DNA from 4 places in the Brevibacillus sp. HB2.2 genome. Region 4 is predicted to be linked to each of the others. Evidence: predicted binding sites of a transcription regulator. Region 4 holds the regulator's gene; each other region holds the start of a gene.

Region 1 (7,954 bases), on a different contig from region 4:
TACTTTAAAAAATTTATCCTTTGGCATGTTGATTTGCCTCCCTGGCATTGATCTCGTGCGTAGGAACTCCTGTGAAGCGGAACATCCGGTATTTTCTGCGGCACGGCAAGCAAAGTTCAGCCAAGTGGAATCCTTCTTCCATTTGAAAAGCCATTTCGTTTTTACCCAGCACGTTGATTACATCTGCGGACTGTTCCGCAGAAACAAACTCGCTGCTGCACACTTTGCACTTTTTCATTTCCTGCTCGCCATAGTGCTCGCGATAATTACGTGCAAACACACTCATGGGACGGAATGGTATGTGAGCCAGTTTTCCGAATGGCAGATAAATCAATGTTACAATCACTGCAAATTGATGAGTGACTGATATGACCGGGTGCCCAAAGCCCCCTAAGAACATGTTGCTTGCGGTTAACATCAAGCCTGTCACGCTAATAAACAGCAGCAGGTATAAAGGCAAAAAGTCGTAGACAAAGGATTGTTCAGCCCGTGCCTGCATGTTCTTTAATCTGCGATACAAGGCCATGACTGCTCCACCGATGACCATAAAAGCAGTAATGTTCAACGCGTTGTAAAAGAGAAACGCAATCCAGCCATCCGCTTGTACGGTCAGAACATCCACACCCATGAACACGACCTGATAGTAGCCATTGTCCGTCATCGTGAAATACATCCAGCCAAACACTAACGGAAAGGTGACAAACGCGGCCAGGATGCATCCCCATCCCAGCAAAATGTGCTGTGTCCAGCGGTACCATCCCCGATTCCAAATAAAGCGATAGATGGCCAGATGATCCACTGCTGTATTCGCCGTGCTTTTACGAAAGAGAAGGCGTAGCCCCTTTTTCAAAATGACATTCGTTGGCGGGCGATCTGCCCACGCAGAAAATCGATAAAGGAAACCTCCGATAAAGACAAGGGTCCCCACCATATAGCCGTAAAGCGCCAAATCAATATGCGTGAAAAAACGTGTTCCCACGTAACTTAAGACGAACAAGCAAGCAATGATGATAAAAGCACGCTTCGCCACTTTGGAAGCAAATAGATAGTTCATACAACACCCTCCCTGCTGCTGCTCATTTTTTCCTTTCGCTCGAGACCATTGTAGCAATGGCTCGAAACCCAGGTTGTGATTTACCTCACATCCCTGCCACAATCAGGACGATTTCCTCTTCCCAAACTATCAATTTATGATGATATAATGAGTTACCTATGTATCCTTGTTGTAAGGGGGACCCACATGACCGGAAATGGTACAACGTTTGTCGAGCAGATTTCTTCCGATTTTGTGAATAGCCTTGGAACGTTTTCTGTTCGGAAAAATTTCGTTCCCGGGGCCGTTCTTTTTTTGGATGGTGAAAGAGCCGATCAGCTATTCTTAATTTCGTCGGGCCAAATCAAGCTCACAAAAAACACGAACGATGGAAAAGAATTAACACTGCAAGTATTTGGTGCAGGAGAGTTAGTTGGCGTTTCCGGGCTATTCGAACAGGAATTGACGTACACCTCCACAGGAACCATGTTGATGGAGGGTGAGGTATGGATCATCCCGCGACAAGGGTTGGAAAAAATGCTCATCAAAAACGGCCAATTTTGCGTAGACTTCCTGCGTTGGATGGGATTGATGAACAGGCGGATGCAGTCCAAATTTCGCGATTTGCTACTCAATGGCAAAATCGGCGCCTTGTATTCCACGCTAATCCGCATGAGTAACACGTACGGCAAGCCACACCCCGACGGAATCCTCATCGACCTTTCCCTTACCAATCGTGATTTGGCACAATTCATTGGTCTGACACGAGAGAGTGTCAACCGGATGCTTTCCGATCTAAAAAAACAGGATTCCATCGATCTGCTTCCCCACGGGCATATCTTGATTAAGGACCTTGCCTATTTAAAAGAAGCGATTTTTTGTGATGATTGCCCACCTGATATTTGTCAAATGTGAGCAAAGTCTACATACTTTCCTGCACAAAAAAAGTCCTGGACTTGTCCGTCCAAGACTTTTTTTCATCAGTGATTTAAACTTCTTTATCCATGTCTTTGCTCCGCGAGCTCGCTGAACATGCCAGTATAGTACTCGACGTCACCTGCATCGTCCAGAATCGCGCTAATCGTTAACCATTGGAGATACTGATCCCCATTCTTCCGGCGGTTCCAGATCTCTCCTTGCCAATAGCCATTCTCCTTGATCGAGCCCCACATTTTTTGATAGAAATCGGCATTCTGCCTGCCTGATTTTAAAATATTGGGGGACTTGCCAATCACTTCATTCATCTCATAACCAGTCACTTTCGTAAAAGCGTGGTTCGCACTTTTAATGACTCCTCGCGTATCGGTAATCAGTATCGCCTCTCCCGTCTTTTCCATAATGGTGGCGGCGAGCTGCAGCTTCTCTTGGTAAAACATCCACATCACCAAGACCAAGCTTACTAGTGCAAACTGCGATAACGCCATGAAACCGATCGCGTAATGCCCGGTCAGATTAAACAACAGCGTTAGGATCAACGGCGGGAAAAATCCTCCTAATCCCCCCATAGCCGATACGATCCCGTTTACAATCCCCGCTTGTCGCGAGAAATACATCGGCACTAATTTGAACACAGCACCGTTACCGATTCCGGCACATGCCGCTACCAACAAGCACCCTACTGTATACATCAAAATCGATGGCGAAAACGATAAAACGATACCAGACAAGGCGAGCCCGGCAAACACAATCATCAATGCCTTGAAGGGGTTCCACTTATCTCCAAGCCAGCCTCCCAATGGTCTTGCAAGTGTCGCCAAAAGAATGAACCCTGCTGTTCTCATACCTGCATCTACTTTATCCAGTTGGAAATGGCTCACTAAAAAGTTCGGGAGATACACGGTGAAAGCAACGAAGCAACCAAACGTAATAAAGTAGAACAAACTGATCAACCACAGCTTTTCGTTTTTGTAGACACTCTTTATCTGCTGACCAAGAGGAGTCACTACCTTAGGTTCATTTTTATCCCCCATCAAGAAGGTAAGCACTGCGAATCCCACAAGCAATAGCATAAACATCTGTACAGTGGTTGCCCATCCAAACGATTTAGCCAGAACTGGCGCTGAAAACGTCGTGATCGCTGTACCAATATTCCCCATACCGTAGATTCCGTTTACAGAACCATGCTTCTCTTTCGGATAGTATTTAGGTAGAGACGTGACACCAACGGAAAACACCGCTCCGCCTATCCCTATAAATAACCCGCCGATTAACAAATCGGTATACGTGGTCGCCTGGCTAATATAGAAAACAGGAGCCAGCAGCAAGAGAAAGCTGATGCTAAATAATAGCCTCGCGCCAAATCGGTTACTCCAATATCCAACTGGGATTCTCAGCAGCGATCCAAGAAGAACAGGAATCGCTGTCACCCACGCCACTTCGCTTGCACTCATGGGTACGGTTTCTTTGATAAAAGGCATGAGCGATGACAGAATGACCCATACCATGAAACCGACCGTAAGACTCAACGTCTGTAACGGCAACTGCCATTTTCGTACCATAAACAACACCCCTCACTTGGGAAATCTTCTTCATCCACTATGATAAGAGGCAAAGTTTGGTTTCGTTGTGATTTTAATCACAGCTCCTTCCGGGGCAATCCGCTTATAATCAAAGCGAAATCTTGAATCGAAGGAGTGGATTATACATGTTTTGTTATCAATGTGAACAGACTCCAACAGGTGGTTGTAAGGTCATCGGCGTTTGCGGAAAGAATGAAGATCTTGCGAGTATTCAGGATACCATTATTTTTGCTTTAAAAGGGATTGCAGCTTATGCGACACATGCTCGACAACTGGGATATATCGATCCTGAAGTGGACGGAATTACACAGGAAGCCCTTTATTTTACATTGACGAATGTGAATTTCAACTTGGACGAACATTTGCAAATGGCCATGAAAGTAGGGAAGGCCGCGATAAAAGTCATGGAGCTTTTGGATCGAGCTCATACGGATCATTTCGGAGTGCCGCAGCCAATCACCGTCTCGCAAAACAAAATAGAAGGAAAATGCATCGTTGTTACGGGGCACAATCTGTTTGCTCTCGAAGAGCTGTTAAAACAGACAGAAGGCAAAGGGATCAATGTATATACGCATTCCGAAATGCTGCCTGCACATGGCTATCCCGCACTGAAGAAATATCCTCATTTGAAAGGGAACATCGGGAAAGCATGGTACGATCAACGCCAGTTGTTTGAGAAATTTCCCGGCGCTATCCTGGCTACAACAAACTGTGTGATGCCTATTCGAGGCAGCTACGCCGATCGTTTCTTTTCATATGATATAACCGGTTTGGAAAATGTGACGAAAATCGAAGAAAACGATTTTGCGCCACTCATTGAAAAAGCATTGTCTCTTCCTGAGGTTTCCATCGAATCGGAACTGACATTGACGACTGGCTATCATCATAAAACGGTCTTGGGCATCGCCCCTGAAATTATTCAGGCAGTCAAGGAAGGAAAGATCAAACGCTTCTTCGTCATCGCTGGTTGTGACGCTCCTGGTAAGGGAGGCGAGTATTACCGTGAATTGGCTACGTCCTTACCGCCAGAAGCAGTCATTCTTACGACCTCCTGCGGGAAATTCCGTTTTAACGATGTAGATTTCGGCACCGTACCAGGTACCGACATCCCAAGATATATCGATTTGGGACAGTGCAATAACTCGGTTTCTACCATAACGATTGCGGCTGCATTAGCAGATGCCTTTGAGTGTGAAGTGAACGAGCTGCCAGTAAGTATCGTTCTTTCCTGGTTTGAACAAAAAGCGGTTGCCATCCTGCTCGGTCTGTTTAGCCTCGGGATACAAGATATACGGATCGGCCCAAAATTGCCTGAGTTCATTCAACCCGGTGTTCTGGAAGTATTACAAGACTTGTTCCATATTCAGTTGATTGGTGATGCTCAAGAAGATATGAAGCAAATGCTCGGAATCACTCAATAAACTGTAACCACACATCACAAAAGGAGGCACCTTCTTCTAACAGGAAGGTGCCTCCTTTTTCCTTACAGCGGTAAATGCGTAACGGCCGTCCATGTTCCCACTTCTCCTGCCCGCACAGATGGCGGCTTCATTCGAACCGATCCTCGTAATACATAATGTCGCAACCCAATTGTTGGCTCTTCTTTGTAAGCCAAGGTGCCAACAAAATTGGCATAAGGTGATTCAATCGTGATTTGCCTGGACCTCTCATCCCAACTTCCTTGTATGGGAGTCGGAGTACCACGGAAATTAACGGTACCGCTGACCCTGCCATTCGAGACATTGGAAATCACCAATGTGCCCAACGTGGTTGGTCTTCCACCGAAGCTCGCTTGAATTTCCCATGTAGAGGGGTACGGCAAGCTGACCCGAGTCATCTGTCCAATTGCCACGGTCGACCTCTCCTTTCAATTGACTTGAGCGTGTAGTCAAAATAGTACGTTACAGTATACGTAACCATCATGAATCTTCCCGTAGGCGGACGCACAACTTTATTTTTGACGCAAAAAGAGACGGTTTCCCGCCTCTTCTTCCAATCCATTCCCAATAGACTATTTCCATTCCGTTTCCGTCTTGTGTTCAATTACGTGTACGACTTTTGGTTCAACATCTTTCATCATTTGTTTCAGTAAATCATCGCTGATCGTTACTTTATTTTTTCCATCTTGAAGCTGTCTTTCAGCCTGTGTTCTTGCAATCACATCAATCACTTGTTGTTTCGAGATATTTTTCGATGCTGCAACCTCCACAACAGATTTCCCTTTTGCTAGTTCTTCTTTTAACTCTGTCGGGCTCATTTTTAATAGAGCAAACAGTTTTTCATCGTTTATAAAATTATCAGCATAGTAATCTGGCTTACCGTCTCTAGAGAAATAACCTTCTACTTCAGCGTTAGATGGTTCAAAATCTACCGGAGCAAGACTAATGCTATTCCCCTGAACAAATACTTGGTAACCCTCTCCCACTGATCCCTTCTTGGTGTAATTCAAGATAAATGCTTTTTGATCTGGATTGTCCATTTGCTCCATGGCAACCTCGTAATCTTTGATGTTGCCGTACAATTTATCAATGAGCTGATCTACCTTCCCCTTGATTTCCTGATCGGGTAACGTAATGAGTGGTTTCTCCTTAGGCTCCCAATTCTCTTGCGTCAGGTCTTGAATCTCATCCGTAATACCGTTTGTATGGAGGGTAATCTTTTTGCCAGTCCCCCCTTTTTCTTGCAAGACGATGCTTAATTGGACCTTTTTGGTTGAATCATTGGGGTCTCCAAGGTAGCTTGCATTGATAATCTCAAATGATTGTGTTTCAGGAATGGCATGATACAGCTTCTCAAGTGTTGCTTTTCCAGCCTCATCCAGCTTGACTTGTTCAGAAGTCATTGGTGCTCGAGTAAGCATGTCTATCACAACAGGGGCCGCAAATGCTGCGGTTGGAATCAAAATCGCAGCAGCAACAATTCCACCAATTAATCGTTTTTTCATCGTTATTTCGCTCCTTTTTCGTTGTAAATAGTGAGAATAGGATTGTTCGATTCGTTTGGAAATGGCCGGCGGGCACTCCATCGTTTGTGCCTCTTCGTGCAGATGTTCACGGATTTTGCGTTCAATAGTCATTGATTTTTTCCATCCTTTCCACTGGGAGATTCCCTATGTTTTTTCGAAGCGCCTGGAGGCCAGCATGATATCTGGACTTGACTGTACCCAGCGGAATATCGAGCAAAGTCGCAATTTCCTCAAGCGTATAGTCATGATAAAAGCGGAAGATAATCACTGTCCGCTGTTTGTCGGTCAGTTTTCGTATGGACTGGGATATCATTTGGTTTGTGCCATCCATCAACGCAGTATGTTCATCCAAATAAGACTCTTCGTGAGAGAAGGAACGAATGCGTTCAACAATGCGGAATCTCCTCCAGCTCTTGACCCGAAATCTCTGCACTTGACGGATTACCAGGCCATGCAGCCAGAACTGGAAAGGACGGTTCGTATCGTAATTAGCAAGTGAGGTCCACATTTGCATATAGATTTCATTCATGACATCTTCCCGATCCTGCTTATGATCAACCAGAAAGGAGACGGTCCGGTATACGTCCTGAAAGGTGGCATCATACATCGTATGAAACGCTTGTTGATCCCCCTCTTTCATTTTTATAAGTAATTGGTACATCTCTTCATTTTCCATTCAGAGGGCCCTCCTGAGTAGCAGCTTACACCCTATATTGTCTCTCGATCGAAAAAAGGTTCGGTTTTCTTCGTATTTTTTTTCAAAAATGTAACGAGCCCTATGGCCAAGCACGAAAAAGAGGCGGTAGTTTCCGCCTCTTTTCTTTCCATTAATCATTTAATCCCTTTCCCTCGAGAATTTGCTGCATACATTTTTCAACCCTTGACTCTCGCGTTTTGGCTTGTTTCGGCGCTGAAAAATGAAGCAGGTAGGCTCTTTGCCGTCCCGGTGTCAATGCTTCAAAGGCAGTTTTCAAGGCAGGGATTTCATCTAATTTATTTTGAAATTCTTCAGGAATGGCATATTCTTCATGCTTTTTAAAGTCCACTTCCAAACCGGCTTTTTCAACTTCAATGGCTTCCTGAATATAGGCCTTCAAAATAGATTCCATTTCCATGATTTCTTCCACACTGGTGAACCGGATCTGACGAGCAGCCTGTACATTCTCCGTTTGTTGAATGAGAATCCCATTTGGATCTTTTAACAAAGCACCTTTTTGAAACAGTAGCGCACAATATTCTTTAAATCCATGTATTAAAACGATGTTTTTTTTCTCAAACGTGTAACAGGGATGCATCCACTTGAAGTCTTCGGTCAACTCACAGTCCAGAACAATCCTTCTCAGCTTCTCGTATTCAGCCTTCCACTTTTTCGCCTTGCTTAAAAATTCATCAACCTTAGGATTCGTCTTACTTGTCGTCATCAAGGAACACCCCTCA
Region 2 (7,954 bases), on a different contig from region 4:
CCCAAAATGTATTCCTTTGCAGGATGAATGCCACCAATCACTTCCACAATGACTTCAATTTCTGGGTCATCCAAAAGACTAGCAGGGTCAGTGGTGAGCGTGCCCTCCATGAATGAAATATTGCGGGATTTTTCCGCATCCTGAACAAGAATACGGGAAATCTCAATGCTGAGACCTGTTTGCTTTTGCAAATCCTCCTGATGCGCTTGAATAATGCGTACGACACCAGTCCCGACTGTTCCAAACCCCATTAATCCCAGTTTAATGCTCTGCTTCTCCATGTCTCTCTCCCCTGCCTTTTCTTTGATTGTTTTTTCTTAGCCCCTACCGACGATCATCGCTTTGCGAACGCCCGGGATCAGCTGCAAGCCATCCAAAAACTCCGTGCTAGATACGCGAAGATTAGCCATATCGACTGACATGGATATGGTAGCAATCCCTTGAAGTGGAATCGTCTGATTGATGGTCAATACGTTTCCACCTTGATCTGCTACATATGTGAGCACTTTGGACAAGTAACCTGACATGTGATCCAAAGAGAAAGTAAACGTCATAATTTTTTCGCTCATCATCGCATTGAACGGAAAAATGCCATCTTTGTACTTATAAAAAGCACTACGACTCAATCCCACCCGTTCAACCGCTTCATTCACGGTATCCACTTCGCCGGATTCCAGCATCTTCTTGGCTTCAATCGTTTTGGCAATCGATTCTGGCAGGATGTCAGATCGAATCAAGTAGAATTTTTCTTCCTTCTTCATGCGTTGTGTCCTCCTGAGAAAAACAGTTGTTTCTTCATAGAGGACATTATAACGGAAAGCTTGGAATGTGACAATCCTTATCCGCCACTTTTTTTCATCCGATCCTTTTTGGTTTACTTTGATTACATGAGGGGGAGCTTCTTCGCACACAATAATGCGTATCGTATGGAGGAGGTGAAAGGCAAATGGCCGGACGTGGAAAGTCAGATAAATCGGAGCGCCGTAACAATCACCCAGCGGGTAAGCCAAGCAGTCTCGAACAGTTTGGCAATGACATGCGGGGCAAAAAGATGGCACAATCCCCAAACGTGATTGAAGATCCGAGCGGAAACGGATAAACAAGCACAAAAAACCCGGGACATCATGATCCCGGGTTTTCCTGATTCGATTAGTATGCCAAAGACGACAGACCGTTGATATGAGTCAAGTAGCGAACGTTACTCGCTTCTTTCATCAAGGTTGCAGGCAGACCTTTCAGCTTCAGTTGGCTTGCACCAATTGTACCGATTGCGTCTTTACGGCCCAGGCTACCCAATGTTCCGGAGAATACCGGCTTGAAGGTATCCATTTTGGTGCCGTTGAAGTGTGCGAAGAGGTTGTAACCTACTACTTCGCCCATTTGCCATGCCAGTTGAGCAGTTGGAGGGAATGGACGACCTTCTGGCCCCATTACGACCGCACTGTCACCTGCAAGGAATACATCAGGGTGAGAAGTGGATTGCAGGAATTCTGTAACAGTTGCACGCCCGCGGTTTACTTCCACGCCGCACTCAGCTACTACGCGATTTCCTTGTACGCCACCAGTCCATACCATTGTTTTGGTTTCAATGGTACCGCCATCCTTCAGGCAAACTGTGGTTTCTTTCATTTCCGTTACAGGTACGCCTGTCAGGAACTGAACACCGCGTTTTTCCAAGCTTGTTTTCGCACGCTCAACCAGGTCAGGAGCAAAACCAGCCAAAATGGATGGACCTGCTTCTACGCAGTAGATGGAAACGTCTGCAAAGTCTACCCCGTGCTTATGGCACAGATTTGGCAACATATCAGCGAATTCCCCAACCAGCTCGATACCTGTCAGACCGCCACCGCCTACAACGAAGGTAGCAGCTGCTTTATTTTTGCTCGTCTTGTATTCAATCACGCGCTCTTCGAGGTGTGCACGCAGACGATTTGCTTCTTCTACAGACTTCAGTGTAAAGCTGTGCTCTTGCAGACCTGGGATTCCAAAGAATGCGGTTTCACTTCCCAGCGCAATGACCAAAGCATCGTATTTGATGGACTCGCCGCTCGCCAATGTTACGCGTTGGGACTCGAGACCAATGTTTTCTACCGTGTCTACTACAAGGTTAATCTCCTTGCCACGCAGCAATCTTTCCAGAGGGAGCGCCACGTTTTGTTCAGACAGGTTTCCTACTGCCAAGCGGTGCAGTTCCGTAATGATTTGGTGAGTAGGAAAACGGTTTACTACCGTGATCGACGCTTCTTCAGCCGTCATGTATTTACGTGCAGTCAATGCGCTGAGCAAACCGCCATAACCGCCGCCTAGAATCAGAATATGCTTCGCCATGCCCAATCCTCCGTCCTTGTCTTCCATTCCATAATAAAAAAACTATCGTTTTTGTTGTTGACGTTCTGCAGTTACTTCCAGGAATGCTTGTGCGAAACGCAATGTTTTTTGTACTTGCGGATCCTTGAGCATTTTGAGAATACCGAACAAACCGATCGTAGACTCTTCTACATGAACACGGTCATTGGCTTCAATGGCTGCTTGCGCAATACCTTTTGCTTTATCAGAGATCGGTTTTACGAACTCTTCCATTCCGCCTTTGATGTCGTCGATCAATACATGATCATTTGCTACCGTTTGTACCAAATCATAGGTTTTGGTCAAAAGAGTTGTCAGTTCTGCCAATTTAGGCAGGTTCGCCACCAATATGTTCAGTGACTCTTGAATTTCTGGTTTCATCAACTGATCGAGTACATCTTGTTGCTGCGCTGGTGCCAGAGTAGCAGTGCTTGCTACTTCAGCAGCAGCTTGAGCTTGTTGCGTAGTTGTTTGAGACATAAAAAAACGTCCTCCTTTGCTTTGGAATAGAGGCCTTCCATTCTCGATGCCTGTTCATACGAGTAACGGCCGCTATTCTCCCTGAAAATCCGGTAAAAAATTGCATGTAACATTTTTCACAAAGTAAAGCAAACAACGGATTCTTATAATAAAAAGTGAATGATTTCACAAATATTTATTCAGGAAAGCGCACACAACAAATCATGAAGTGAACAGGCTCGATTGAGAACTCTATGTACTCTACTATATACCTTCTTCACGGGAACATCAAAGGAAAAAAACCGCTTCCTTAGGAAGAAGCGGTAGTTGAGAGCTTTTTATAGTAATCTTTGATGAGTTCATGGTGCTTTTCATTGATATCCGTAAAGATTAATTCAATGATTGTTTGCTTGTCTTGGAACGTTTTTTCCACGATTTTCGCCATCATGACGATCTCCTGCGCTTGCTTCGGTATCTTGAAAGACAAATGGAGAAAATCGCCCTTTGACACATAACCGTCCGTTCCCAAAACAAGACGGGTAGGAGAGAATTTCAGCAACACTGCCTCGCCTTTTTCTTCGATCGGTCTAGCTCCCATCACCTTGTAAGGGACAGAAATACCGAGATCTGGGGAAATAGGATCCTGCTTGCGCTTTTGGGTAATTTCTACCCCTACACTAATCGGAATCATCCCTAAAAGCTTGATCGGCCAAATCGTTTGCTCCGAAACTACTTCCAAATCAATGGTGTTCACTGCCGCATCTGTTTCCCAACGAATGCGTACAGTTGTTCCGAGCAGCTCTGCTTTCGTTTCGGGCTTCATCTCATAGGAAACTACGAGATAATTACCCTTTGCATGTTCAACCAAAACTTGGACAGGTGTCTGCACCTGCTTGGAGATGATTAGCGGTAGCGACGCACCGCGTTGGAGTCGTTTATCCCCCATAAATGGGTTCAGTGATGGGATATCAATCATGGTTTTTGTCACTCCACAAAGTCAAACTCTAATTTGCCGATCCGAACGGTATCCCCGTCTTTTGCTCCCAGCTTGCGCAGAGCATCATCTACACCCATGCTGCGCATTTGTCTTGCAAAACGCTGGGCTGCATCATAGCTGTTCAGATTCGTCATGCGTACGAGCTTCTCGATCTTCTCACCGCTGACGACAAATACTTCGTTATCACGCGTAATCTCGAATGCGTCTGGTTCTTTTTCTGCTCGGAACACTACGCGCTCTTCCACTTCCGCAACTTCTTCGACAGCTGGCTTGTCCGGAATCGTCGCCAAGGTATCCCCGATCGCATACATCAATTCTTGTACGCCTTTACTGGTTGCAGCGGAGATCTCGTACACCTTGACATCTGGAGCCTTTTCCTTGAAAATACGCAGGTTTTCCGCTGCTTCTGGCAGTTCCATTTTGTTCGCGACTACAATTTGCGGACGATCTTCGAGCTTCAGGTTATACAGCGTCAGCTCTCGGTTGATCTGCAAATAGTCCTCGTATGGGTCACGTCCATCTACTGCTGCCATATCAATCACATGGACGATCAAGCGTGTACGCTCTACGTGACGCAGGAATTGGTGACCAAGACCCACACCTTCATGCGCGCCTTCAATCAATCCTGGCAAGTCGGCCATTACAAAGCTCCGCTCCCCCAAGTCCACAACACCCAGATTCGGTGTCAGCGTCGTAAAGTGGTACGCAGCAATTTTTGGCTTCGCCGCTGTTACACTGGACAGCAACGTGGATTTCCCTACACTCGGATAACCAACCAAGCCCACATCTGCAATCAGCTTGAGCTCCATGACAATATAACGCTCTTGACCTGGCTCTCCGTTCTCCGAGATGTGTGGGGCTGGATTCGAAGAGTTGGCAAAACGATTATTGCCTCGTCCACCACGTCCGCCTTTTGCGATCACAGCACGTTGACCTTGCTCCACAAGATCGGCAATCACTTCTTTGGTATCATCATCAATGACAGTTGTTCCCGGTGGCACGCGCACGACCATGTCTTCCGCGCCTGCTCCGTGCTGAGATTTGTTGCGGCCATGCTCTCCGCGTGGTGCTTTGAAATGTCGTTGATAACGGAAATCTACCAGTGTACGCAGACCTTCATCCACGACAAATACGACATCTCCACCTTGACCGCCATCTCCACCCGCTGGACCACCCAGCGGTACGTACTTCTCCCGGCGAAAGGAGACGGCTCCGTTACCACCGTCCCCGCCTTTTACATATACTTTTACCTGATCGACAAACATGGTGTCACCTCTTTCATTCCGCGAATGGAACCACCAATTTCAGGACCCATTCCTCTTCCGTATGTATCCACTCGGTGACTTCCACCGTACTCTGTTCGCTTTTACGTATCAGCTTTTCCAATTCTTCCATTCCGGATGCACGAAGTACACCGGCCAGGTCAAAACGAAAATGAACGCCACACTCATCCATCTGCAAGCTTACTTGCATGCTGGCCGCTTCGTACCCGCTCTGGTCTACATGATCGTTCACTGTGCATAATATCTCTGACACCAACTGAAACAAGTCTTGCTCGTTCAAGACTACTCGCGTGAGATCCACATGATTGCACACGTCTACTTCTAAAAGCAATTCATTGTTCAGTGCGTTAAATGTCAAGAAGAAGACGGACAACAAGGAGCTATTCAATCGGGCAACCATCGATTCCTGCATTGCCATCTGTGCAATGCGCTTCAAATGGGCCTCTCCTTGTTCAGTACGGTTCAAATGCAAATAGCCGAGCAGAACCTGAACATGGTTCAACCAGTCATGCCGCTGCCTGTTCAGAACGGTCAGCAGTTGGTCTGTCTGATGCGTAAACAGCCTCCGCTCGTCCCCCATCACATTCACCCAAGTCGATAAGAATATCTTTCCCATCTATTGTACCACAAAAAAGAGCGGGACAAAAAGAAAACCCAGCTATATCGCTGGGTTTTTCTTAATAAATATTTACGCTTCGGAAGCAACTGGTTCGATCACAACTTGTTTGCGATCACGGCCCAGACGCTTGAAACGAACAACACCATCTGCAGTTGCAAACAGAGTGTCGTCTCCGCCTTTCATTACGTTCGCACCTGGGTAGATCTTAGTTCCGCGTTGACGAACGAGAATGTTACCAGCAGTAACGAATTGCCCGTCGCCACGTTTCACGCCCAGACGTTTGGAAATGGAATCGCGACCGTTCTTTGTGGAACCTACCCCTTTTTTCGATGCGAAAAACTGAAGGTCCAAGTTAAACAGCATGTTCATATCAGACACCTCCCTGCCATTTACGATCATTTACTTTTACGTATTTACCGTAATTCGCCTCAACTGACAAAAGAGCAATGACCATACTCTCTGCCAAAAGCTGTTGTTTCTCGCGTACAGTCTCATCATCCGAAGAAGAAAGACTCCACTTCAAGAACCCACCGCCTTCTTGTGCGACAGCGACATCAGGAGTGATGCCGGTCAAAGGTTGGATGGCGTTTAATATACCAAAGCTGATGCCTGATACAGCAGAACAAACGATGTCTGCCCCATAGGCACCCGCATTGGCATGTCCGGAAATACTAATTTCATGGATACCGTGCTGCGCACGGCTCACGATCACTTCAATCATAACAAGTCACCAATTAAGCGTTGATCTTTTCGATCACAACTTTAGTGAATGGTTGACGGTGACCTTGTTTGCGACGGTAGTTTTTCTTGGCTTTGTATTTGTACACGATAATTTTTTTCGCTTTACCGTGTTTTTCTACTTTACCAGTTACCGTAACACCAGCTACTGTAGGAGCTCCTGCAGTAACTTTGCCGTCTTTGCTTACGAGAAGAACCTTGTCAAAAGTAACTACTTCACCTTCAACGTCAGCCAATTTCTCGATGAAGAGAACTGCTCCCTCTTCAACTTTGTATTGCTTTCCACCGGTTTCGATAATTGCGTACACTGTGTGCACCTCCTATACTCAGACTCGCCTTTACAGGTGCGTCGACGAGCGACGGCTTATGTACCTGATTCGTGCGGTTACAGTATGCACGAGGCATATCTGCATGACAACCATTAGGTTATCATAGCTACAATAGCCCAGTCAAGTTATTTCGAGTGTAAACGCTCCGCCTCTGCCCGATTTCCGACGTATCCAATTCGAAACTCGTCTGGGCTCATAGAAGGAACAAGCCGCTTATAGACTTGGACAGGCCATGTAACTGCTTCTGCTTTTTCCCACGCCTCTATCATGTCCAACAATCGTGGCGGCATGTCTACGAGAGCAGCCTCCGCATCTTGGCTCTTTGCCAATGCAGTAACTTCGATGTACAAGCGCCGTAACAGCTCGTCTACTCGCCAAACTCTCCCTCGACCCGCGCATGCCTCACATGGCTCCGTCAACCGCTCCATCAGGCTCGCACGAACTCTTTTTCGCGTCATCTCGACTAAACCAAGCGAAGTCATCCCAAGAACAGTCGAAGGCACAGGATCCTTTGCCAGCTCTTGTTTCAATCGCGAGATCACTCGCTCCTTATTGCCCTGCTCTTTCATGTCAATGAAATCAATGATCACGATGCCACCGATGTCCCGCAAGCGAAGCTGCCGGGCAATTTCAGCTACTGCCTCCAGATTGGTCGCGGTTACTGCCTGCTCCCGCTGTTGCCCTCCCGCACCAGTGAATGAACCGGTATTTACATCGATGACTGTCATCGCTTCGGTCCTGTCAATGACCAAGGACCCTCCACTCTTAAGCGGCACCTGTCGATCACGAGCACGAATCAACTCCGCCTCGACACCCAAGAAGTCAAAGAGCGGCTGTTTCCCCTGATACCAGCGAAGCTTCTCTTGTACTTCCGGAGCAAAAGCTGCCAACGCCGCTTTTACCTGCTGATGAGTCGCCGCACCTTCTACCAACAACTCATCCATTCCGTTCGCCAAGCCATCTCGTAGCGCCACCTCGATCAACTCGGCATCCTGAAAAATCCGCCCGGTTGAGCGCAGTCCTTCCGCTGTTCGCCGCATGTCCTGCCAACGATTGCGCAAATAGGTAAGTTCACGAATGAGTGTCTGCTCCTCTGCTTCCGCTGCTTCTGTGCGCAAAATACAGCCTTCCCCTTGCTCTACTGTCGAAGAGATCACCTGTTGCAGTCGTTTTCGTTTGGTAT
Region 3 (7,954 bases), on a different contig from region 4:
GCGATACCTTGGATTGTCCTGATACAACTCCTCATGTGTCCCTCGCATCGAGATGAATCCCTGCTCCATAAAAATGATCTCGTCCATTTGCTCTAACCCGCTCAAGTGGTGCGTCACCCAAATCAATGTTTTTCCTTGCAAGACACGGAAGATCGTTGCCATCAAATCGCGTTCAGTCAACGGATCTAATCCCACCGTCGGTTCATCCAGGAGAACAATCGGCTTGTTTTGCAGCAAAATCCGGGCAAGGGCAATACGTTGCCTCTCTCCGCCAGAGAAGCGCAGACCGGTTTCCTGCATCCGTGTTTGATAACCGTCTGGTAGGGATTCAATCAGCTGATCCAGACCGACTTGATCTGTCACGGCACGAACCTCTTCATCGGACGCATCGGGTCGACCAAGCCTAATGTTATTTGCTACGGTTGTGTCAAACAAATACGGCTGCTGATTCAACACGGAAAACAAACAAGCAGAAGCCTCTTCTGACTGGACAGGCTGTCCATTTACAGTCACCTGACCTGCTTCCGGCTGTAAGGCCCCTCGAATCAAGTTCAGTATCGTCGATTTACCAGCTCCGCTGCGGCCGAGCAACGCAATTTTGCCCCCTTGAGCCACCTCAAAAGACACGTCCTGCACACTCCAACTGCTGGCCTGCGGGTAGCGAAAACAAACATGATCGAGCTTCAAAATGCCCCCTGCTTGATCTGCCACCTTTTTCTTCTGCGCTTCCACAAAGGGACGACCGCCCTCGATCTCCCGAAGCCGCTCCAGAGACTCCTTGTATTCTGGCATTCGCACAACTGCATCAGAAATACGGGCAAACGCATCCATCAACGGAAATGCGACCAGCCCAATCGCAGTAATCAACGTAACAGGAATCTGATTCGCACCGGCAAGTCCACCCGCCCAGATGACCAGTAAGACAATGGCTCCACCGATTGCACACTGCGACATCCACTGTACTCGCCATTCTCCTCGTCGGATGCCGTTTTCGATCTGGGCAGCTGTCTTTTGCCGTTTCGAAAATAACTGGAGAAACTGCTGTGTACGACCACTAAGAATCCAATCACTCATGCCAAAAACAGCATCAGTCAACTCCCGATATGCGGCCTGTCTCTCTTGCTTGAACCGACGACTCTTGGCAATGGATGACCACAAGACTACTACGGGTGCAACAAACAGCAGAAAACCACAGTACAACGCCATCAGCAGCGCGAACATCCCGTCCATTCGTCCCAGTGCCACAATCCCTGCCCCGTAGAGGAGCACCGCCGAGACGGCTGGCAGCACAAAGCGCAGATAAACATTTTGTAGTTGTTCGATGTCATCCGCTAATACACCAAGCAGATCTCCCGTACGAAAACGAGTGCGGAGGAGCTGATCTTGCGGTTCGATTGTCTGGTACAATCGCACACGCATACGCGACAACACACGCAGAGCTGCATCATGTCCAACCAAACGCTCCAGGTACTGAATGACTGCTTTGCTAAAGCCAAATGCCCGGACAAGTACGATCGGAACATAGACCATTAAGACGTTTTCGGGCTTGAGTGCGGAGCGGGAAATCAAATACCCGGACGTATACAGCAAAGCACTCGCACATGCCACTGCCAAGGTTCCCAGCAAAGTCGCTGCGGCAAACTGCCAGAAAAACTGGCGAAAGTATGGAAGAAACCACCCCTGATTGCCTTCTCGCGCTTCCTTCATCCTTTCTCCTCCTTGGCACTAGCTGTCAACAACCGATAAAATACGCCTTTTTGTGCAACGAGCTGTTCATAGGTACCCGTTTCAACCAGTCGTCCCTGGTCCATTACCCAAATCCAATCCATGTCTCGCATCCAATGCAAGCGATGTGTGGCCAAAAAGACGCGCCTGTCCCCCAACACCGACAACATGATCTGTTTGAGCTCCCATTCCGTTTCAATATCCAAGTGAGCGGTCGGCTCATCGAGTAAAATCACTGGTCGGTTGCCAAGCAGCGCACGTCCTAATGCAACCCGCTGTACCTGTCCGCCACTTAACGTGCGTCCCCCGTCGCCAATGATTTCGTCACAGCCATTTGGCAAGCTGTCCACCAGCTCTCCCAGACCAACATCACGAATCACCTGCTCCACCTGTTCCTGCGTCGCTTCCGGTTCATAGAAGCGAATGTTATCCGCCAACGATTGATTGAATAAATACGGATGCTGTGGAATGTAAGCGATTTGCCGCTGCCACTCCTGCTTCGCATCCCCCGTAATGGGTTGCTCATTTACTTGTATCACGCCAGCTTCGGGATCCGAAAAGCCGCCTAACACTCCGAGAAGGGTTGATTTTCCTGCTCCACTCGCCCCTACAATACCCACTCTTCTCGTATTGCTGCCCAATTCCGCAGATACCTCACCCAGTACCTGTCTGCCATCCTCACCGACGACCCGAATATCGGACAAGGTAATCGTTCCATTCCATACACCTGTCACAGATGTCTGACTAACCGTTACTTCCGGTTCCGCCTTATGTTCATCTGTAGCGGCCCTATCGATAATGGTACGAATAGTCCCCAGCGCTTCCTTGCCATCCAATGAGGCATGATAATCCGATCCGAGCATCCGTACTGGCAAAAAGTATTCCGGTGCAAGAATCAGGATGACCAATGCCGTTTCAAAGCCAACGTTCCCTTCAATCAGCCGCAACCCAAGACCAACCGCCACAAACGCAACAGACAGCATGCTGAAAAAGTCGAGTGCCAAAGAAGACAAGAAGGCCACACGCAACGTTCGCATCGTAGCGGATCGATATTGATCACTCACTCTTCCGACAGTCTCCCCGTGGTCTTTGCTGCGTCCCAAAAACCGGAGTGTCGCAAGCCCGCGAAGCGAATCGGTGAAATGATGGGAAAGCATTCGATATGATCGCCATTGTTTGTCTGCCTGTTTACGCGCCGCCAGACCGAGAACGATAAAAAATCCGATGAGAACTGGTAGCGTTACCATCAGGATCAGTCCAGAAATCACATCTTGCCTGTAGACAAATGCCAGAAGCGGAAACGTAACAAAAACCATATCCAGCGTACGCGGAACAGACAACTCCAGGTAGGTACGTACACGATCTACCCCTTCCAGGACAAGCGTAACAAGCTTTCCGCTTCCTTCACTGGCTGCAAAACGTGGACCACGCTCGAACAATCGGGATAGAACGCGCCCTTGCAAAGACTCACTGGCATCTTCTGCAAAACGGCCAGCGACTTTCTTTTGTAGCCAAACGGTGGTATGGCGAGCGACTATCAGGACCAAAAACAGGGCAAGCGGCTGATACGCCATCTGAACCGTTTGCCCTTCAAATAAGATCGCAATCGACCTCGCCAAAAACAGGGCCTGACCGATAATCGCCACACTTTGCAGGAGGGAAAGACCGGCTAGCAGCAGCATAACCGGTCGGATTCCTTGTAAGCGGAACAATTCCTTGTCCATTAGTACTCCAAATGATCCTTTTCAGTGACTCGTTTGTGGAAAACGAAGTAGCTCCAAGCCTGATAGGCTAGCACAAACGGTAAAAGCACTGCTGCAACAATGGTCATTGCTTTTAACGTGTATGGACTCGAAGCAGCATTATAAAGGGTCAAATCAAACGCACTATCAATCGTGCTGACCATCACCCGTGGGAACAAACCGATAAACATCGAGACGAACGTCAACAGGATCATCGCACCTGTCATCCCAAAAGCCCAGCCTTCCCTGCCTTGTCTCAAGTAGTGACGAGCCAGTACAAAAGCGATAACACCTAAGAGTACAGCTACTGTCAACAAAACACCCTGCCGCTCAAACAGATCGGTTACCATGAATGTCCACCCTACAAGCACTGCCATGAGAACCGCCTGCATCGGCAAGAGCTTTGCTGCCAGTACACGTGATTTTTCACGCAGCTCGCCCACAGTGCGCAGCGAGATAAAGTTTAGACCGTGCAGCAAGCATAGTCCCGTAACTGTCACACCTGCCCACAACGAGTATCCATTCACAATATCAGAGAAGCCCGCACTCATTTCCATATTCTGATCAATCGGCACACCCTTCACCAAGCTGGCAAACACCATTCCGAACAACATCGGCGGGACAAAACTACCAATCAAAATCGCTGCGTCCCACGCCTTTTTCCAAGCCTCGCCTTTCCCTTTGCCTCTAAATTCAAATGCTACCCCTCGCCCAATCAACGCAAGCAGAATCAGCGTAAGCACGAGATAATATCCGCTAAACATCGTGGAATACCACTCTGGAAACGCTGCGAACATCGCACCAGCGGCTGTAATCAGCCACACTTCATTGGCATCCCAGAACGGGCCAATCGTATTGATCAGAACCCGGGTTTGCAAATCATTTCGTGATAGCAGGCGCGTCGCCATGCCGACCCCAAAGTCGAACCCTTCGAGAAAGAAAAATCCGGTAAACAGTACGGCAATGAGCAGGAACCACAGTTCATTAAGCTCCATAACGTTCACTCCTTACACGATCAAATGGATCCTGAAGCTGCAAATCCTCTACTTCCTCATGACCATCCAATTCCGGTCCTTTTTTGGCCACACGAGCAAACAGATAAGCCAAGAGGCACAGCAGGATGAGATAAATCGTCGTGAAGGCGATGAGAGAGAACCATACCGCTCCTGTGCTAATGCTTGGGGAAACGGAATCTTCAACACGCAACAGCCCGAATACCGTCCATGGCTGACGACCTACCTCCGTCATGATCCACCCCGCTGAGTTTGCGATGAATGGCAACGAGATACCCGCAACCATCAGCTGCATGAATCGCTTATTTGGCTGTTCCAGCTTTTTGCGTAAAGCGAGATATGCCCCATACAAAGCCAGTAAAATCATCGCACTACCACCCGCCACCATGATGCGGAAGCTCCAGAAGGTCGTCCGAACTGGTGGTATGTAGTTTCCTGGACCGTAGGTTTTCTCATACTCTGCCTGCAATTCCAGCATGCCCGGTACAGAACCTGAAAGCGAGTTGTACGTCAGAACGCTAAGCAAATAAGGAATTTTTATGTCAAAGCCGTTTTCTTGTTTTTCTGGATCAATCGTTGCAAAAACCGTCCAAGGAGCTGGGTCAGCGCTTGTTTTCCACAGCCCTTCACTCGCTGCCATTTTCATCGGCTGGGTAGCAACCAAATACTGTGCCTGACCATGACCGAATTGAGCAATCGCAAACGAGGAAATCAATGCGACCACGATCGCAATTTTGAAAGATTGCACAAAGAATGTAACATCTTGTTTTTTCAACAGCTTCCAAGCACTGATACCTGCTACCAGGAAGGCACCTGTCGCAATTGCCGCAAATACGGTATGCGGGAATTCATATAGTAATTGTCCATTGGTAAGAAGAGCAAAGAAATCGACCATCTCTGCACGTCCGTTATTGATAACGAAGCCCACTGGCTGCTGCATGAACGAGTTGGCTGCCAGAATCCAAAGAGCCGAAAGAATCGTTCCGATGGATACGAGCCAAATACATGCGAGATGCACACCTTTGGACAAACGATCCCAACCAAACACCCATAGTCCAATAAAAGTCGATTCGAGGAAAAATGCTAAAAGAGCCTCAATCGCTAGTGGTGTCCCAAATACGTCACCGACGAATCGTGAGAAATCAGACCAGTTCATCCCAAATTGGAACTCCTGCATAATCCCTGTCACAATCCCGACAGCAAAATTGATGAGTAAAAAGGTTCCCCAAAACTTGGCCATTTTTTTGTACAAATCATTCTTTTTTACCACATACATCGTTTCCATAATGGCTACCAATAAGGACAGCCCGATGGAAATCGGCACAAAAACAAAATGAAAGATTGTTGTTATCGCAAATTGAAGTCGTCCCAAATCCACTATGTCCATGTACAAGATCCCTTTCTATTCGCGTTTTGGCCTTTATGTACCAGAATTATATCTGTGGGGAAACCGGCATACATGACGACTTTGTGAAAAATATCACAATTATACGTGAAAAAATTCACAAATGATTCTCTCTCCTGTAACCCCCTTTTCGCATTCATCTTCGTGAGAGAGTTTTTTGTTTTACCCAATATATCTCCGGTCATTTGTCATTGTAGCAGGACTTTTGACCCTAGTGGGTGTCCGATTCGTTACATGATTTTTAACACTCTGTGACGGCACATAGAAAAATGGGCCCTATTACTAGGCCCATCTTGAGTGGAATACCCAGACGATCACCGACCTCGAAAAGCAATCAAAGTCAGTGTGCCTCGGTACGTGGTTAAGTAACAACTGCTTATTTTTTGACAGTGAAGGATTTGATGATGTTGCCAAGGGTCACAGTATCAAGGTCCTTCTGATGGTACAGCTCAACCGTAAATCCTTCATACTCCCAAATCACGATTCCGTTAGCGAAATATACCTTTTTCCCGCCAATGGTTTCGATCTCGACACCCTCTGTCGTGCTGATGCCGTTTTCGCCACCCTTTGAAATCAAGAAGGAAATAAACTCTTCCTCTTTTTCATACTGAACTTCTACCATACCCTCGGCTTGAATGAAGGTGTTGTAATAGGAATAATGCTCTGGCATCCATGTCGGTGCGGGAAAGTCCATTTTGCTAGCTACGCGTGCTTCTTCCAATGTCATCTGTGGGTGTTCCTTTAGTTCTATAGGTGTATTGCTTCCTTGGGTATTGGACTGTGTAGCAGGCAGCTCTTTATCATATTGGGTAATCTCCATGTTCCCCACCTGAAAGCGTGCCAAGATCGTCTGGAGCATTCCTTGGGCAAACGACGTAGTCGAGAATGCACCTAACAGGCAAACAACAGCAACAGCACTAACTGTGGCGGCTTTCCATTTATTCATTTTCATATAAATCCCGTCCTTTTCATGTGGTTGTATGTTTCCTGATTCCAATTTGAATTTCAGCCGATTGTATATGTTGACTTTTGGAGTCGCGTCATCTAATTCCAGATCAGTAAGCAAGTCGGTAAGTTCACGAAAATCGTCTAGATCATGCTTACTCTTCATAACGGAAGCCCCCTTTTTGCAATTCCATTTGCAGCTTTTTCAAGCATCTGTAGAGAACAACGCCAATATTTGAACCACTCACACCAAGCAGTTCTGCGATTTCTGCGTTTTTAAGACCAGCCGCATACTTCATGGCGATGATATTGCGCTCCTTGTCACTCAGCTTCGCCAGTGCTTGAAATAAGGCTTGATGATTGTCGTCGCGGATCACGATGTCCTCAGGTGACGACTTCGGCAAGACCAGATTCAGAATCGAATCCAATGAAAAGCTGATTCTTTTTTTCTGTGAGCGGAAGTAATCTGTCACCGCGTTTCTAGCGATCGCAAACAACCAGACCTCAAAGTTTGATTTATCCGGCGAGAAGCTGCTGTATTTTGAAATCACCATTTCAAACACATGACTGCATATTTCTTCCGCTGTGTAGTGATTATTGATACGATAGCAAATATATTTGTAGACGCGCTTATAGTACGCCCCATAAATTTGGGCAAAAGTTTCGGTCGACATGCCTTCCGCTTGCTTTTCGTGTTCTTCTGTTTGGCAGATGCCTGTGTTCACTGGGGCAATCTCCAACTACTTCCCCTCCCTTCTGGATGGAATAAACAAAGTGCGCAATTTGTTTGATTGTGAGCCTCACGATAGTTAATACGGCAAAAGTAGAAATGTATTAACAACGTTTTTCAAAGATCGGAGGAAATAACGTGTGGATACCCTATGAAGAGTAGCGGTAGTCGAAACAATAGAAATAATCGGCCTGCATTCAAATCCACACTCGTAAAATGCATCTGATCTTGGAGGTAAACAAATGACGGAAAAAAAAGCAGGCTGTCAACGAATGACATCCTGCTTTTGGTTCATTATTTAGCCCAATGCGATGGACGGGTGAACGATGGTGGCAGCTTGGTGCTTGCATCGCCCTTCGCCGCGTTGAGCTGAACCTGCGTGAGAAACAACGTC
Region 4 (7,954 bases):
CCATTTCCGTCAACAGTTGATTCAAGGTTTGATCGTATTCACGCTGCTGTTGACCGTCCCTTTTTCCACCGACGACATCGATCTCATCGATAAAAATAATCGCGCTGTCTTGCCCATTTTTCTCTGCTAATGCCTTCGCTTCCTGAAACAATTCACGGACGCGTTGTGCACCGACACCGACGTACATCTCTACGAACTGCGAACCCGATGCCGCTACAAAAGCAGAATTTGTATAGTTTGCTGCCGCTTTCGCCATCAGTGTCTTACCCGTACCAGGAGGACCTGTCAAAAGAACACCTTTAATCGGGCGAATCCCGTACTGCTCAATTTTGTCTTTATACACGAGAAAATCAAGCGATTCCTTCAGTTCTTTTTTGGCGCGTTCCTGTCCACCGATATCGGCAAACTGCACGTCCGATTTCGGCAGCTCATGCTTGTTTGCTTTTCTTTTCCCCCCGAGGGCGACATTTCCACCTTGACCATTTTGCTGGCGGATGACCAGAAAGTAAATCGCACCCAGTACGGCTCCGAACACCAGGAATGGCGTAATGTTTACACCAAGAAAAACAAGAAAAATCAACAGTGCAGGTACGACGCCGATCAGTATTTCCTTACGCACGTGCCGTCACCTCTTTTTCATTGGATCGGGGGATGATGGTGTAAAAATCCTCCGTTCCTTTTTTCATATAAACATAAATGTTCTTGTCATCCATCGATGCAGATGCTTGGTCGAGTTGATTCCCCTTTTTCCATTGTTCCATAAGGGCTGGAATGCGGCTATATTCATGCAACTCCACTGCTTCTGTAAACACAAATTGACCACTCTGCCAAATATCGTGCATCGTTGTCGACTGATTGTCGATGTCAATGACCACTTCTTTTTCCCCTGCGATCTTTTTTGTCTCCGTTAGCAGATTCCGATATTCTGCTGGAAATGCGTCTGGTTTTGTAACAGTTACATCTATTTGAATTTTATCTTTGTTGATTTCCAAATTGCCCAATGTTGCGGACTGCATTTGTCCAATTTCTGCACGGATTGGCTCCTCAATCTCCATCTTTTGATACAAGAACCATCCTCCGAACAGGAGTGCCAAGGTTGCCACCAAAGATAATCCAATTGCGCTCTTTTTCATCTGCACGGCTACTCCCCCCATAAATATCGTTCTCGTTTTCTCTCTCTGCAACATCCCCAGTATATCACATGAGTATATCATTTTCTTATACAGATGTTGGGTGGAATGCCAAACAGGCCTTCTCCTATAAGGAAAAGGCCTGTCGTGATACCAGCGTCTTAGCTTGGCGAGAGCACGTATGAGGTTAACAGAGCGCCAGTGAATAGATCATAGTGAATGTAGTGAAAACGACCGTCTTTGTCTTTGACAGTGACTTCCCAAAATTTCTTATCGTTTTCGAGACCAGGAACCAAATGAGTGATCTCCGATTGCGGGAAGGACTTGTAAACCGCCTCTTCTACATTCTTTTTTGGAACAGCAAGATCCATTCGATCGAAGCTAACTTTTTGATCGGTCATCCAAGCGACAACTTGTGTCCCCGCCTTATTTTTCCCAATGACGACAGCGTAGCTCTCCTTGCCTCGATATTCATCAATGGTTTCAATCTCCGTGATTGTCGTGCGATCCTGGACCCACTGACGAACGGTTTCCTCAAATTGATTGCGCTCTCCTGCTACAGAAGCCGTCAGATGATAGGCGAACCCAGCTCCCGTAAGTAAAATGACGGCTACGATTGATAGGATAATTCGTACTAACACAGCAAAGTAACTCCTTTACGTGGCTGACATTACAATCGGAATCGAAGCTGGTCTCTCTTCACTCCAACTGCCGTTTGTATTTGCAAATCCAGCTCCAGTTGGCGAAGCTGCCCCGTAGTTGAATCGTACCATAGTTGGTAATTGACTATCATTCCGTTCGTTATATTCGGAGTCAAATCCTGAAGAGGGAAGGATGGACCTAACCACATCGATAATAACGAAGAGACTTCCTCAGGTGGTACCGCTATCCGGTATCCACTCCATCCTTGCCCTGCAGTATCTTCAAGGCGTTCAGGGCTGACCGATTGCAAAACTCCCTTGAGCAATACTGCGTGCTCATACGGGGTGAACATCGCATAAGGCAGTGCGGCATGATCCTGTATCTGGCCATCCATTCGCACCGATACTGGCTGCCCATCTTTTCTGGCTATTTCAAGCTGGTGGCCACCGATTTCTCCTGCGAGCTGAAATTGCTCATTTTGATATCGCCCATGCAAGGTCTGATTCTGCATGTATACGAGAAATGAGCGTTCCTCGTCCTTCGTGATCTGCTCCAAAAGCTCCGCTACCGTCTTCGTCTGCTTCGTCCCTGTTGTTTGTCTGACGGCAGGCGCAGTATCTGTATTGGCAGATCGACTTACTGTCCCCAATACAATCCCGAGGAGAAATAGACCGAGTAGGATTGGAATGAGCCACCACAGCATTTTGGGCCGGATGTACATGTCGTCCCCCCTGTCCCATTTTTGTCTTTAGCCTATGCTATACGGGAAGGTTTTAGAACGACACGGAAAAGTTGCTAATCATAGCTTAAGGTTGGGCGGTCATACTACACATACACCCCGAGGAGGTGAGCGCGTGACATCTTCGCAACAAACCACATCTCCTGACATACTTGGGTTTCTGTTACAGGAATACCGCGTCTCCTGGGCAGGATTGTCGTCTCCCTTGCGTCAATGGTCGCACACACCCACTCTTCATTTTCGCCATCATCTCCTGACAAAAGCTGTGGCAAAAATGAACAACGGAACGTCGTAGTATCCCAATTCCCCTACCTACACCTGCACTGCCTTACTCCTGTCCCCCACCTGACAGGAGCCTTTTACCGTTTTAACGTTTGGAATACGCGGTTTGCTTCGTAAATCGCGCGCTCCTCATCGATGGTTAACAACTTATGATTACGCATTAAGAATTTACCCGCTACAATCGTATCTTTCACATCTCGTCCATTTGCCGCGTACACCACGTGTGAAATCGGTTGGTGTGCTGGGTGGAAATGGGCTTGATGGCTATCCATCACGATCAAGTCAGCTTGCTTGCCTACTTCAATGCTTCCGAGTGTTTCTTCTTGGAAAACCCCTTCTGCGCCATAACGAGTAGCCATGCGAAGTGCTTCCTCTGCTGGAACCGCTACTGGGTCATTATTTACACCTTTGTGCAGGATCGCAGCGAGCTTCAATTCCTCAAACAAATTCAAATTGTTGTTGCTTGCCGAGCTGTCAGTACCCAGTGATACGCTTACGCCTTTTGCCAACATTTTCGGAACAGGCGCAACACCGCTTGCCAGCTTCAGGTTGCTCACGACATTATGAGAAACTCTCACGTTGTATTTTGCCAAAATGTCGATTTCTTCATCCGTTAGGTGAACAGCGTGCGCGACGAGTGTTGGGCGATTGAACATGCCCAGCTTTTCTAAATGAGCGACTGGACGCAGTCCGTAGTCCTTCTCGTTTTGACCGACTTCCCAAGCGGTTTCAGACATATGGATATGAAGCGGCAAGGACAACTCATCGGCTTTTTCGATAATTTGGGTAATAAATTCTGGCGAGCAGGTGTACGGCGCATGCGGTGCCATCATGACGGTAATACGTCCGTCTGCCTGATTATGCCATTCTTTTGCAAAAAGAGTCGCGTCTTTCAGCTTTGTTTGACGTTCTTCTTCGGAGCACAAACCGATCATCCCTCGGCAAAGGCGGGCACGCATTCCAGCTGCATCGACTTCTTTTGCCACAACATCCATATGATCATACATATCCACAAACGTAGTGGTTCCCGTACGAATCATCTCAATAAGCGACAGTTGAGTACCCCATTTTACTGTATCTCCCGTGAATTGCGCCTCCAATGGCCACATTTTGTCTTCCAGCCATTGTTGCAGCGGCAAATCATCTGCATAACCGCGTAGGAGGGACATACCAGCATGTCCATGCGTGTTGATTAAACCAGGGAGTATGTAGTCTCCTTTTTGATCGATAACCTCATCGTATCCTGCTTCTGATAGGTCCTCAGGAGTTGGGCCCACATACGTAATCTTGTTACCTTCGAATGCTACGGCACCATCGTAAATGACTTCATTCGTATCGTTAACGGTAATGACTGTTGCGTGAATGAGGATCGTCTTTTTCATAGTATACACTCCATTCTTATGTCAAGTAGTAGGCCAGGCTTTGCAGGTTGGACGTCACGTCCGCATAGTGAATGCGAACATCTTTTCCTGCGCGAATCGTCGTAGGGGCAAAATTCAAGATCCCCTTGATACCCGCTTGAGTCAACTGATCACATACGGATTGCGCTGCAGGTGCCGGTACCGTAATAATCGCCAGCTTGATTTGCTTGTTTACGATTGTCTCTTCCAGCTCTGATAAAGGCTGAATCGGTATACCTGCGACTTTTTTACCCTGCTTCTCTGGATTATTATCAAAGATGGCCGCAATCCGCATGTTATCTTTCAAATAAGCGTTGTAGTTACTAATGGCATGGCCCAAATGCCCAGCTCCGACCAAAGCGACACGGATTTCATCTGTTAGCTTTAGAATTTCACGTATTTTTTCCACCAGATAATCGACATCATAGCCGATTCCCTTTTTTCCAAAATCACCAAAAGCTGCAAGATCTTTTCTGATTTGGGCAGGATTCACATCGAGATTCTTGCCCATCTGTTGGGAGGAAACGGTGGTCACCTCAACTTGCTGCAAATAACTGAGGTAACGCAGATAAATCGGCAAACGACGGACGACCGCTTCCGAAATCTTTTCGTGTTTTGCCACGTTCGGTCTTCCCCCCTAATTCTTTTGCTTCAAAATCCGATATTCTTTTCCATTCGATAAAATGGTAATGGAACCGTCGTGGCTGGTAACGTATGTCTCGGCCCATGACTCACCCAGGCGCTCCATGACTTCCGTCTGACCGTCTTTCATTTGATCCCGGGATCGGCCTGTCTGAATAATGGCGACCTGGGGATCGACCTTCGTCAGAAACGGTTGCGAAGAGCCTTGATTGCTTCCCTGACCAGCTACCTTTAGCACTTCCGCCTTCAATCTGTCATTTTGCCGTTCCAACAGTCGCTCTTCTGCTTTTTCATTCACAGCACTCATAAATAAAAATCGCAGTTGGCCATGCGTCAGTCGAAAAACGAGAGAATTATTCTGGGGCGATAAAAATAACGGTTCATCCGGGAGCAACACTTCCATGGAGATATCTTGGTCAAGAGTGAGTACTTGTCCTTGCTCTGCTTCCATCTGCTTTTGGTTGGAGCGAAGCAGCACGACATGGCGAATGGATGGCGCGATCAGCTTGGGCAAAATGACGGCATCTACAAGCACTTGTTGGCTCAATGAAGCGTAGCCTCCCATATGCTCAGGCTGGTCGTTCGTCAACACTACATAGTCGAGCCGTGTGATCTTGAGCTCTGCCAAGCGCGCCGAAAGAACGGGCCAATCTTCTGCCGTACCCGTATCAATCAGCATCGTTTTACCGCCTGGCATTCTCAAAAGCGTACTCTCACCATGTGGAAGTGCCAAGTAGGTGACAATGAGACCCGAAAATTCCTGTTCTGTCTCCGTTTCAAACGGGTCATCTATCTTCACTGCTGCTTCTTGCAAATACAAATGGCTATCAATCGAGCATGCGCTAAGGAAAATCGCACTAAGAACTACAGTCCACCAACGCCACGCTTTTTTCCATAACATTTATTTTATCACCTTAATCCCTATGAGACTATTGCTTCATTTTATGAATCTGACAGGGATTGCATACTAAGGAATGGCTCTATGCGCTCTCGCAGTGTTGGCCATGGACCGCTTTCGATTTGAAATGGCGGCAAAGATTGAAGGAATGAGCGTCCATATCTCGCCTCAACCACACGCGTGTCGAGAACGATCACGACCCCTCGATCCAAGTGATGGCGAATTAATCGTCCCACCCCTTGCTTAAATTGCAGAACGGCTTGTGGAAGAGACAACGACATAAAGGCGTTTTTTCCTTCTGCCTTCAAAAGCTCTGCCCTTCCTTGATAGACAGGGTGATTCGGCGGAGCAAACGGTAGGCGAACAATGACCAAACTGCTCAGCCATTCCCCCTGGATATCGACACCTTCCCAGAAGCTGCTCGTCCCAAGCAGAACACTTCTCTCCATGCTTCGGAACAGTCGCACCAGCTTGCTCCGGTTGTTGCTATCAATCCCGTGACCGAATAACGTATACGGTTCTGGAGCCTCCGCTAGCCGCTCCTTCATCGCTTGATAAACAAGGCGAAGCATCGAATGGGAGGTAAACAGGATCAGCGTCCTTCCTTTCGAAGCCAGTACGACATCCACGCACCCTTGTATGACCGCCTCCAAATACGTGTGGTCACTCTCTTTGCCTGGTGCCGGGAAATCAGATGGGATCAACAGCAGCCCCTGCTCTTCATAATGAAACGGCGATGGCAATGACAAGGTACGCACTCGTTCCTCGGGCAGTTGGTCGAGACCAAACTGGCTTTTGATGTAGGAAAAGCTGTTTTTGACCGTCAGAGTGGCTGATGTCAAAATCAGACTCCGCTTTTGCGCGAACAGTGGTTCTGCCAGTGAGTCGGCAACCTTCAAGAGTGCTGCGGACAAATGCACCTGCTTGCGAGCTGTACGGGACTCTACTTCCATCCAATACACATACTCGGCATCCTGCTCAAGTAAAAAGAAGTGAAGCAGCTCCACCGTATTCTGCCAGTCTTTAATGAGACCAAATAAATCTGTCAGTAGACTACGTACAGCAAAAGGTGGTTTTTCCTCTTGCGGAGTCGTTCGCAAAAGCTGCTCGATGCCCGCTGCATATGCAGTCATCCCTTCAATCAGCTTTTTGGTTACTTTGCGTATCTTCTCGTGTTTGCCTACAAACGATTCGATCCGATAACGTACCGTCTCACGACCAGCGTCCGTCGTCTCCTCCGCACGATCTGATGCCCATGCATACAAGAGCTGTGTCCATTGCTGCGCTTTCTCTCGCAAGGTCGCGGACTGTTTTCTCAGCTCCAAAAGTTTTGCCACTACCTCTTCTTGTACCGCAGGCACCCAGCTTTGCAGCTCTTCTGCGAAGCGTGCAATTGACCCACTTTCTTCAACCGATGCACGATCTAGCAAGAAAAGAAGCTGCGTGGTTGAAAATTGCTTGCCTAAATGCTGTGTCGCAGCATCCTCCAAATGATGGGCCTCATCTACGATGGCAACTTCATACGCAGGGAGGATCCTGTTTTCCGCTTGCAGATCGCTGATGAAAAGGGCGTGATTGACGATGAGGACATCGACATCGCGAGCCCGTTCCTTCGCCTGAAAATAGTAACAGCGACTAAACCACGGACAAGCCCGATTCAGGCAAGAGCCCGTATCACTTTTTACCTGTTGCCACAGCAGCTGGCCACTTGGAGGCATGCTCAGCTCTTCAACGTCACCAGTAACGGTTTGCGTGAGCCACGTCAGCATCTGCCCTTTTACCAAGCGCATTTCTTGGCTGCTTCCTTCTACAGGCTCGTCCACAGCTTGTTCAAATTTACGCAAGCATAAGTAGTTTCCTCTGCCTTTTAGCGTCGAAGCAGTAAACGAAAACGGCAACGACTCCTGCAAGGTAGCGATTTCCTTATGAAATAGCTGTTCCTGCAATTGAATGGTATTGGTACTGACCACCAGCTGCTGCTGATTGTGATGGGCCCAAATGATCCCCGGCAAGAGATAGGCTAATGATTTTCCCGTACCTGTCCCCGCCTCAACCAATAAATGGGTGCCATCCTCCATTGCCTCATAGACAGCATGCATCATCGCTTCTTGAGCATCCCTACGTTGATACCCCGACATTTTTGCCTGCATGTACCCGTTTTCGCCCAAAACATCCTCGAGCTGCTCGGCAAACGCTTTGGTCACTGTCACATCAACAGGAG

Evidence for each region. Region 4 encodes Rex, which represses fermentation and respiration genes when NADH is low (regulators of the CRP and FNR family bind a similar motif). Its sites were predicted from a motif close to TTGTGAAATATTTCACAA; they were not measured.
Region 1: the regulator Rex is predicted to act here: its motif matches at 3,597-3,614, upstream of HP401_RS12065 (nitrate/nitrite transporter).
Region 2: the regulator Rex is predicted to act here: its motif matches at 2,980-2,997, upstream of HP401_RS10225 (helical membrane plugin domain-containing protein).
Region 3: the regulator Rex is predicted to act here: its motif matches at 5,949-5,966, upstream of HP401_RS11445 (cytochrome ubiquinol oxidase subunit I).

What each region holds. Positions count from the first base shown of each region.
Region 1 covers NZ_JABSUV010000013.1:133,389-141,342, forward strand. Annotated here, with positions in the region: gene HP401_RS12050 (molybdopterin oxidoreductase family protein) at 1-27, opposite strand, end outside; gene HP401_RS12055 (hypothetical protein) at 14-1,054, opposite strand; gene HP401_RS12060 (Crp/Fnr family transcriptional regulator) at 1,241-1,948, shown strand; gene HP401_RS12065 (nitrate/nitrite transporter) at 2,032-3,531, opposite strand; gene hcp (hydroxylamine reductase) at 3,678-4,973, shown strand; gene HP401_RS12075 (hypothetical protein) at 5,036-5,404, opposite strand; gene HP401_RS12080 (hypothetical protein) at 5,564-6,628, opposite strand; gene HP401_RS12085 (sigma-70 family RNA polymerase sigma factor) at 6,618-7,193, opposite strand; gene HP401_RS12090 (YdeI/OmpD-associated family protein) at 7,345-7,938, opposite strand.
Region 2 covers NZ_JABSUV010000011.1:70,764-78,717, forward strand. Annotated here, with positions in the region: gene HP401_RS10205 (homoserine dehydrogenase) at 1-281, opposite strand, end outside; gene HP401_RS10210 (ACT domain-containing protein) at 318-761, opposite strand; gene HP401_RS10215 (hypothetical protein) at 947-1,099, shown strand; gene HP401_RS10220 (NAD(P)/FAD-dependent oxidoreductase) at 1,150-2,328, opposite strand; gene HP401_RS10225 (helical membrane plugin domain-containing protein) at 2,371-2,826, opposite strand; gene HP401_RS10230 (PilZ domain-containing protein) at 3,116-3,781, opposite strand; gene obgE (GTPase ObgE) at 3,790-5,067, opposite strand; gene HP401_RS10240 (Spo0B C-terminal domain-containing protein) at 5,081-5,701, opposite strand; gene rpmA (50S ribosomal protein L27) at 5,774-6,067, opposite strand; gene HP401_RS10250 (ribosomal-processing cysteine protease Prp) at 6,075-6,425, opposite strand; gene rplU (50S ribosomal protein L21) at 6,439-6,750, opposite strand; ribosomal protein L21 leader region at 6,761-6,839, opposite strand; gene HP401_RS10260 (Rne/Rng family ribonuclease) at 6,897-7,954, opposite strand, start outside.
Region 3 covers NZ_JABSUV010000013.1:2,920-10,873, forward strand. Annotated here, with positions in the region: gene cydC (thiol reductant ABC exporter subunit CydC) at 1-1,707, opposite strand, end outside; gene cydD (thiol reductant ABC exporter subunit CydD) at 1,704-3,449, opposite strand; gene cydB (cytochrome d ubiquinol oxidase subunit II) at 3,449-4,462, opposite strand; gene HP401_RS11445 (cytochrome ubiquinol oxidase subunit I) at 4,452-5,867, opposite strand; gene HP401_RS11450 (hypothetical protein) at 6,262-6,996, opposite strand; gene HP401_RS11455 (sigma-70 family RNA polymerase sigma factor) at 6,986-7,570, opposite strand; gene HP401_RS11460 (pentapeptide repeat-containing protein) at 7,855-7,954, opposite strand, start outside.
Region 4 covers NZ_JABSUV010000002.1:190,716-198,669, reverse strand. Annotated here, with positions in the region: gene HP401_RS02295 (AAA family ATPase) at 1-619, opposite strand, end outside; gene HP401_RS02290 (hypothetical protein) at 612-1,139, opposite strand; gene HP401_RS02285 (cell wall elongation regulator TseB-like domain-containing protein) at 1,292-1,771, opposite strand; gene HP401_RS02280 (hypothetical protein) at 1,801-2,493, opposite strand; gene HP401_RS02275 (hypothetical protein) at 2,627-2,806, shown strand; gene HP401_RS02270 (amidohydrolase) at 2,871-4,175, opposite strand; gene HP401_RS02265 (redox-sensing transcriptional repressor Rex) at 4,192-4,815, opposite strand; gene HP401_RS02260 (ComEC/Rec2 family competence protein) at 4,831-5,736, opposite strand; gene dinG (ATP-dependent DNA helicase DinG) at 5,778-7,954, opposite strand, start outside.